2 regions of the Porticoccus litoralis genome follow, and region 2 is predicted to be linked to the other one. Evidence: predicted binding sites of a transcription regulator. Region 2 holds the regulator's gene; the other holds the start of a gene.

Region 1 (3,392 bases), on a different contig from region 2:
CTGACCCCCGGCATCAGTCTGCAACAGGCCTGCGGCACCAGTCTGCAAGCGGCCTTTGGCATTGCCGCAAAAATTGCCTGCGGACAGATTGAATGCGGTATTGCCGCGGGTGCGGACAGTGCCAGTGATCCGCCCATTCTGTTCTCACGCAAGTTTTCACAACGGCTGGTGAAATTATCGAAGGCCAAAACCCTCGGCGAGAAATTTTCGGTGTTCAAGGGCTTCAGCATGTCAGAGCTCTCACCGGTGGCACCAGCCATTGCCGAACCCCGCACCGAGCTGAGCATGGGCGAACATGCCGAACTGATGGCCCGGGAGTGGAAGATCGAGCGGGCCGAGCAGGATGAGCTGGCTCTGGCCAGTCACAACCGCGCCCAGGCCGCCTACGCCGACTGTTTTTTTGACGACCTGTTAAGTCCCTGTGCGGGCATGTTGCGGGACAATAACCTGCGCTACGACCTGACCCTGGAACAGTTGTCGGGTTTGAAGCCGGTATTTGATCGTTCCGCCACCGGGACACTGACCGCAGGCAACAGCAGCGCGCTTACCGATGGCGCAGCCTCCCTGTTGCTGGCCAGTGAAGATTGGGCTGCCGAAAACGGGCTGCCGGTACTGGCTCGTCTCACTCATATGGAAACCGCCGCCGTGGATCACGTGTCTGGTGAGGGTTTGCTGATGGCACCCACCGTGGCCGTGGCCAATATGTTGCGCAAAGCCGGGTTGTCGCTACAGGATTTTGATTACTACGAAGTTCACGAGGCCTTTGCCGCCCAGGTGCTCTGCACCCTAAAAGCATGGGAATCAGAAGAGTACTGCCGCGAGCGGCTGGGACTGGATGCAGCACTGGGCAGCATCGACCGCAGCAAACTGAACATCGTGGGCAGCAGTCTCGCCCTCGGACACCCGTTTGCCGCCACCGGCGCACGCATTGCCGGGACCCTGGCCAAACTGCTCAACGAAGCCGGACAGGGGCGCGGACTGATCTCGATATGCACGGCGGGTGGTATGGGTGTGGCGGCAATACTGGAGAAATAATGACCGAAATAAATACTTAGGGGCGGTTTAAAAAAACCGCCCTTATTTTTTCTGGTAATACTGCATCAGATCGCGGGTATTCCAGGGGCGGGTCTGTTCCCGCTCGATACCCAGGCGTTTGATCAGCGCCAGCAACGCTTCTTCACTCTGGGCCTCGATTTCCAGAAACTCCGGAATGTGTTCCAGCTCGTCAAAATATTTGTCGAACACCAGATGCTGGCCATCGAGAGAAAACTGGGCGCGGTTTTTTCGTAAGGACAGGCCTTCACGATAACCGAGTGACGCCAGTATCTGGCGCATCACCTCGAAATCATCAACGGCGGTTTCGTGCTCATCCATGATCTTGGCGAGGCCGGTACTCACCGTCTGCTTGTAGGTCAGCTTGACGCCGTCCTGCTCCTTGCGCAGGCGCAAAAGATTGCCCGCGGCCTGAATGGATCCGTCGGCATCATCGAAAAGAATGGCGAAAAACTCGCTCTCGAATTCCTTGTGGCCACCGAGGTCGAGAATTTTTTGTTCCAGGGAAGCCCGGTCGACTTCGAGCACCTTAACCTCAATTTCCTTAATACTTGCCATAGCGATCCCGCTGTCATCTAACTGTCAATTTAGTGTCACACAACCACACCTAAAACCCGGTATGGTTGTTCGAATCCGTGTTTGGCAACGCCATCATACTCTATGAAAAAATACCCCTTTTATCCAAAGGAATTGAGCTGGCTGGCATTTAACGAGCGCGTGCTGCAGGAAGCAAACGACGCCGACAACCCGATTATTGAGCGCGTCCATTTCCTGGGGATTTTCTCCAGCAACCAGGATGAGTTCTTCAAGGTGCGGGTGGCCGATGTACGCCGAAAAATTCTTATTGAGCAGACTTCCGGCTCCGCCAAAAAAAGTAAACAACTGCTGCGAGATATTAACAAGGGCATTGCCCGTCACTCTGAGCTTTTCGACCTGGCCTTTGAATCCATTCTAAAGGAGCTGCGCAAACGCCGTATCCATTTTCTGATGCCGGATGATCTCTCCACCAAGCAGAAAACCTGGGTCAGGCATCACTTTAGGGAACATGTGTTGCCGCGCATTGTACCGATCCTGATCACGCCGGACATTGACCTCTCCAGGGTACTCCAGGATGGAGCCAATTACCTCGCGGTAGAAATTCGTAATGGCGATGACGTGAGTTATGCGCTGTTGGAAGTTCCGGATACCAGCAGTCGTTTTCTACGTTTGCCCAATGATGAAAAAAATCGTCGACGCTATTTCATGATTATCGACGAGGCTATCCGACTTTGCCTGGACATGGTGCTTGCTGACTTTTTCTCTTATGACCAGCTCAACGCCTGGTCGATGAAATTTTCCAGAGATGCTGAGTATGTACTCGACGACGATATTGATCGCAGTCTGGTGGAGAAAATGTCCATGGGCATCAAGCAACGCCTGCAGGCCAACCCGGTCCGCTTATCGTTCGATAGAGAGATGCCAGAAGGTATGATTGATCTGCTGAAAACCAAATTCGGTTTTGCCCGTGGCTACAGCATCATTCCCGGTGGCCGCTACCGCAACTTTCGTGACTTTATCGGCTTTACCAATCCCGGGGAAAAATACCTGGGTTTCCCTTCCATGCCACCGCTGTCGGTAAATAAATTCGATAAGTACAGCAATGCGTTTCAGGCCATCGATAAAAATGACATTTTGCTCTATTACCCATACCACAAATTCAACTACCTGGTTGAACTCCTTCGCCAGGCTGCCTTCGACCCTAAAGTGACATCCATAAAAATTAATATCTACCGGGTAGCCAAGAATTCACGCGTGCTTGAATCCCTCATCGATGCCGCCCGTAATGGCAAACAGGTGACTGTGAATGTTGAACTGAAAGCCCGCTTTGACGAACAACAGAATCTGGATTTATCAGAGAAGCTTTCTGATGAGGGGATTAAGGTGATGTTGGGTATTCCCGGCCTGAAAGTACACTCAAAACTGTGCCTGATCAGCCGCCAGTCACCGCAGGGAGAAAAACGTTATGCCCATATCGGCACGGGTAATTTCAATGAGAAAACTGCAGAGATTTATACAGATTTTGCGCTGTTCACTTCACACCCGGAAATCTGCGAGGAAGTAAGCCATGTGTTCGACTTTATTGAACAAAGCTTCAAACACTACGATTTCAAATACTTACAAGTCTCCCCTTTAAATTGCCGCCGGAAAATTCGCGCCCTGATCAACCATGAAATCGCTGCGGCAAAAGCAGGAAAACCCGCAGCAATTACCCTCAAGTTGAATAACCTGGTGGATGAGAACATCGTGCGCCTCCTCTACCAGGCCAGCCAGGCGGGAGTAAAAATACGCATTATTGTGCG
Region 2 (3,392 bases):
GGTGGTTTTCGGTGCAGACCATGCGGGCATCCTGCACGACCTGTTGCAGCAACGTGGCAATATCAACGGTAGAGCGCGGTGGGGGTTTTCGGTTCGACTCCAGCTGCGACAGCATGACCAGATCGTTGGCCAGCGCGTTGAGGCGTTCGGTCTGCTGGTCCATCTGATTGAGGGCTTTTTTCCAGGTGCCCGGCAGTTGATCACTGTTATCTTGCAGGGTTTCCAGATAACCGGAGAGTACGGTCAGCGGGGTGCGCAGTTCGTGGGAGATATTGGCAACAAAGTCCTGCCGCATCTGTTCCAGGTTGCGCAGTCGGGTGATGTCCTGCGCCATCAGGATAATATTCCCGTCGCCAAACTCGGCTGCACTGAACAGCAGGGTTCTGCTCGGGTCTTCCGGGGAGGGTAATTCTGTAGGTGGCGGCAGTTCGTTGTGCTGGATAAAGGCCACAAAGCGTGGGTCGCGAAGAATATTGATTATGGACTGGCCCCGGTCCCCCTTTTCCAGGCCCAGTAAGGCCTCTGCCGCGGGATTCCACCATTCCAGAACACGGTCAGGGGTCAGTGTCATGATGCCGTCGGGTAACGCAGAGGTGATATTGCGCACCCGTTCGGAAAGCTGGCGGCGGCTCTGTTTGGCGCGGTCATTGCGCTGCTGCATACGGTACAGGTAGTCCGTCATATCACCCCAGACACCACTGGCATCTGGCGGCAGCCCATTAGCCCCCTGATCCAGCCAGTCGTAGAGGCGGGCGATATGAGAAAAAGTCCAGAGCATATAGATGCTGCCACCGGCCAGCAGGGTGAACAGTATTTCGCCCAGCATGAAGCCGATGAATAACAGCAGCAGCGTGATCAGGACAATCCGCCGTATTTCTGCCTGTAGCCCTCTGTGCAAGTGTAGTCCTTACTCTTCTACAACCCGTGTGGAGAAGCGGTAGCCCGCGCCCCGCACAGTCTGTATGAAGCGGTCATGGCCTTCAAGGGCTATTGCCTTGCGCAGCCGTCGAATATGGACATCGACGGTGCGCTCATCCATGTACACATTGCCGCCCCAGACGTGGTCCAGAATTTGGTCGCGGGAGTAGACCCGCTCCTGGTGGGTCAGGAAAAAACTCAGCAGGCGGAATTCAGTCGGCCCCATGGAGACGGTCTGATCATTGATGGTCACTCGGTGGCTGATGGGATCAAACAGCAAGCTTTCCACCTGGATCGGTTCCTGTGGCAGGGCCGGTTCAGCGCGGCGCAGAACCGCGTTAATCCTGGCTACCAGAGCGCGGGGAGAGAAAGGCTTGGTGATATAGTCATCGGCACCGATTTCCAGTCCCTGGACAACATTGTCCTCACTGGCCTTGGCGGTGAGCATGATGACCGGAACGTTTTTGGTCAGCTCGTCACGTTGCAGGCGACGAATCAGCTCGACGCCACTGGTGCCGGGCATCATCCAGTCCAGTAACACCAGGTCTGGTTGCTCGTCGATGATCATGGCGTGAGCCTGCTGGGCGTTTTCCGCCTGAATGCAGTTGAATCCCGCCACGTCGAGAGCTGTGCTGATCATGTCGCGGATGGCTGGTTCGTCATCCACGATGAGAATGGTTTTTTCGCTCATATCCCTATCGTCTCTTTTCATATCTGTGTATTACATGACTCAGGTATGACAGAAATATGACAGTGGTTGGCACGACATGGTGAACTAGTTGCCGCCCAGCTGATAGTCGAGCACCAGTCCTATAAAAATAACGGCACCCACGTAGTTGTTGTTGAGGAAGGCCTTAAAGCAGCCGTCCCGGTCACGGTTACGTATCAGGTACTGCTGGTAGAGAAACAGCAAGGCCGCAACAGCCAGCCCCAGAAAAAACCAGAGGCCGCGGCCAAAATTCGTACCTATCATTAGCAATGCAATCACCACCAGTACCTGCAGGGTGGCGGTGATGGCGATGTCCATGTCGCCAAACAGAATGGCCGTGGATTTGATCCCGATTTTCAGATCATCATCACGATCAACCATGGCATAGAAGGTATCGTAGGCGATGGTCCACAGGATGACAGCAGCGTAAAGCGCCCAGAGCTCAGGGCGCAGTGAGCCGGTTTCCGCTGCAAAGGCCATGGGGATACTCCAGGCAAATGCCGCGCCAAGTACCAGCTGGGGCAGGTGGGTGTAGCGCTTCATAAACGGATAGCAGAATGCCAGCGCCACGCCGACAAAGGCCAGCTGAATGGTGAGCGCGTTGGTTAGCAACACCAGCAGGAAAGATAACAGGCACAGGGCGGAAAACAGTATCAGTGCCTCCCTGGCGGTGATGGCGCCTGTGGCCATGGGACGGTGCTGGGTGCGAGCTACATGACCGTCGACTTTGCGGTCGGCAAAATCATTGATGACACAACCGGCGGCACGCATCAGGAACACGCCGAGAACAAATACCAGCAGATTCTTGATGGAGGGAACGCCCTCTGCCGCTAGCCACAGGGCCCAAAGGGTGGGCCATAACAGCAACAGCGTCCCAATGGGCTTGTTGAGGCGCATCAGGCTGATGAAGTCTGGCAATCTTTCCCGCAATGAGTTCATGTTAGGCGTTAATACCGGGCTAAAGCGGGGTATTGTAAGGGGTAAATTCCGGTAAAAACATCTCACACACCAACAGCGGTTTGTTGTCCAGCCAGAACAGGGAGCGTCGCCCCGGTATTGTGGCCTGTATCCCTTGCAGGGGACCGGGTAGAGGTAGCTGGCGGGTATCCTGGCAGGTGAGCTCTATGGCACCCCTGCGCATGTGTGGGTCGCTGAATAACAGCGCTCCCAGTGGTCGGTTGTCCAGTTTGCGTAAACCGCGCAGACGCCCGTTTAGTGAGGTTTGGGGGATGACACTGCGCGCATAGACCCAGGGTCTGCCACCGCCGAGCAGAATCACTTCGCGAATCAGCGCCAGCTGGTGGTGCCTCATAGCCAGTGCTTTGCGCTCGGATGGTCTGGGGAGTGACATCTGCTGGCGGATGACCTGTACACCAAAATCACCATGACTGAGTTTGATCAGTCGCTCGGTGAGGGAACCCCGATCCAGCAGCCAGCTGCGAAGCGGGCCGTTGGCCGGTGAAGCGGGGCCGCGCTTGTGGCGATGCCAACGGGGTTCTGACGTGAACGACATGGGGGTCCTGGTAACGCTGGTGTGGTGGCTATTCTAACGGCTGAGAAGGCAGTTAGGTTCGTGTTTGGGGTGACAGTTTTTCCAGTAACAGTCCCATGGCCTGTCCGCGATGACTAATGCGGTTTTTCTCGGTTTTCTCCAGCTGCGCCGATGTCACACCCAGCTCTGGTATCAGGAAAAGGGGGTCGTAACCGAAGCCATTGTCACCCTGTGGCGCGAAGCTGATTCTACCTTCCCAGGTTCCCTGGCAGA

Evidence for each region. Region 2 encodes PhoB, which activates phosphate uptake and scavenging genes when phosphate is short. Its sites were predicted from a motif close to TGTCATAAANNTGTAACA; they were not measured.
Region 1: ppk1 (polyphosphate kinase 1) is a predicted target of PhoB. The motif match lies at 1,634-1,651, and genes of this name have one in related genera.

What each region holds. Positions count from the first base shown of each region.
Region 1 covers NZ_JAUUUU010000002.1:260,319-263,710, reverse strand. The annotation lists gene Q8A57_RS05540 (acetyl-CoA C-acetyltransferase) at 1-1,035, shown strand, start outside; gene Q8A57_RS05535 (class IV adenylate cyclase) at 1,078-1,611, opposite strand; gene ppk1 (polyphosphate kinase 1) at 1,714-3,392, shown strand, end outside.
Region 2 covers NZ_JAUUUU010000003.1:111,563-114,954, reverse strand. The annotation lists gene phoR (phosphate regulon sensor histidine kinase PhoR) at 1-898, opposite strand, end outside; gene phoB (phosphate regulon transcriptional regulator PhoB) at 908-1,609, opposite strand; gene ubiA (4-hydroxybenzoate octaprenyltransferase) at 1,694-2,566, opposite strand; gene Q8A57_RS07015 (chorismate--pyruvate lyase family protein) at 2,586-3,140, opposite strand; gene Q8A57_RS07010 (XTP/dITP diphosphatase) at 3,193-3,392, opposite strand, start outside.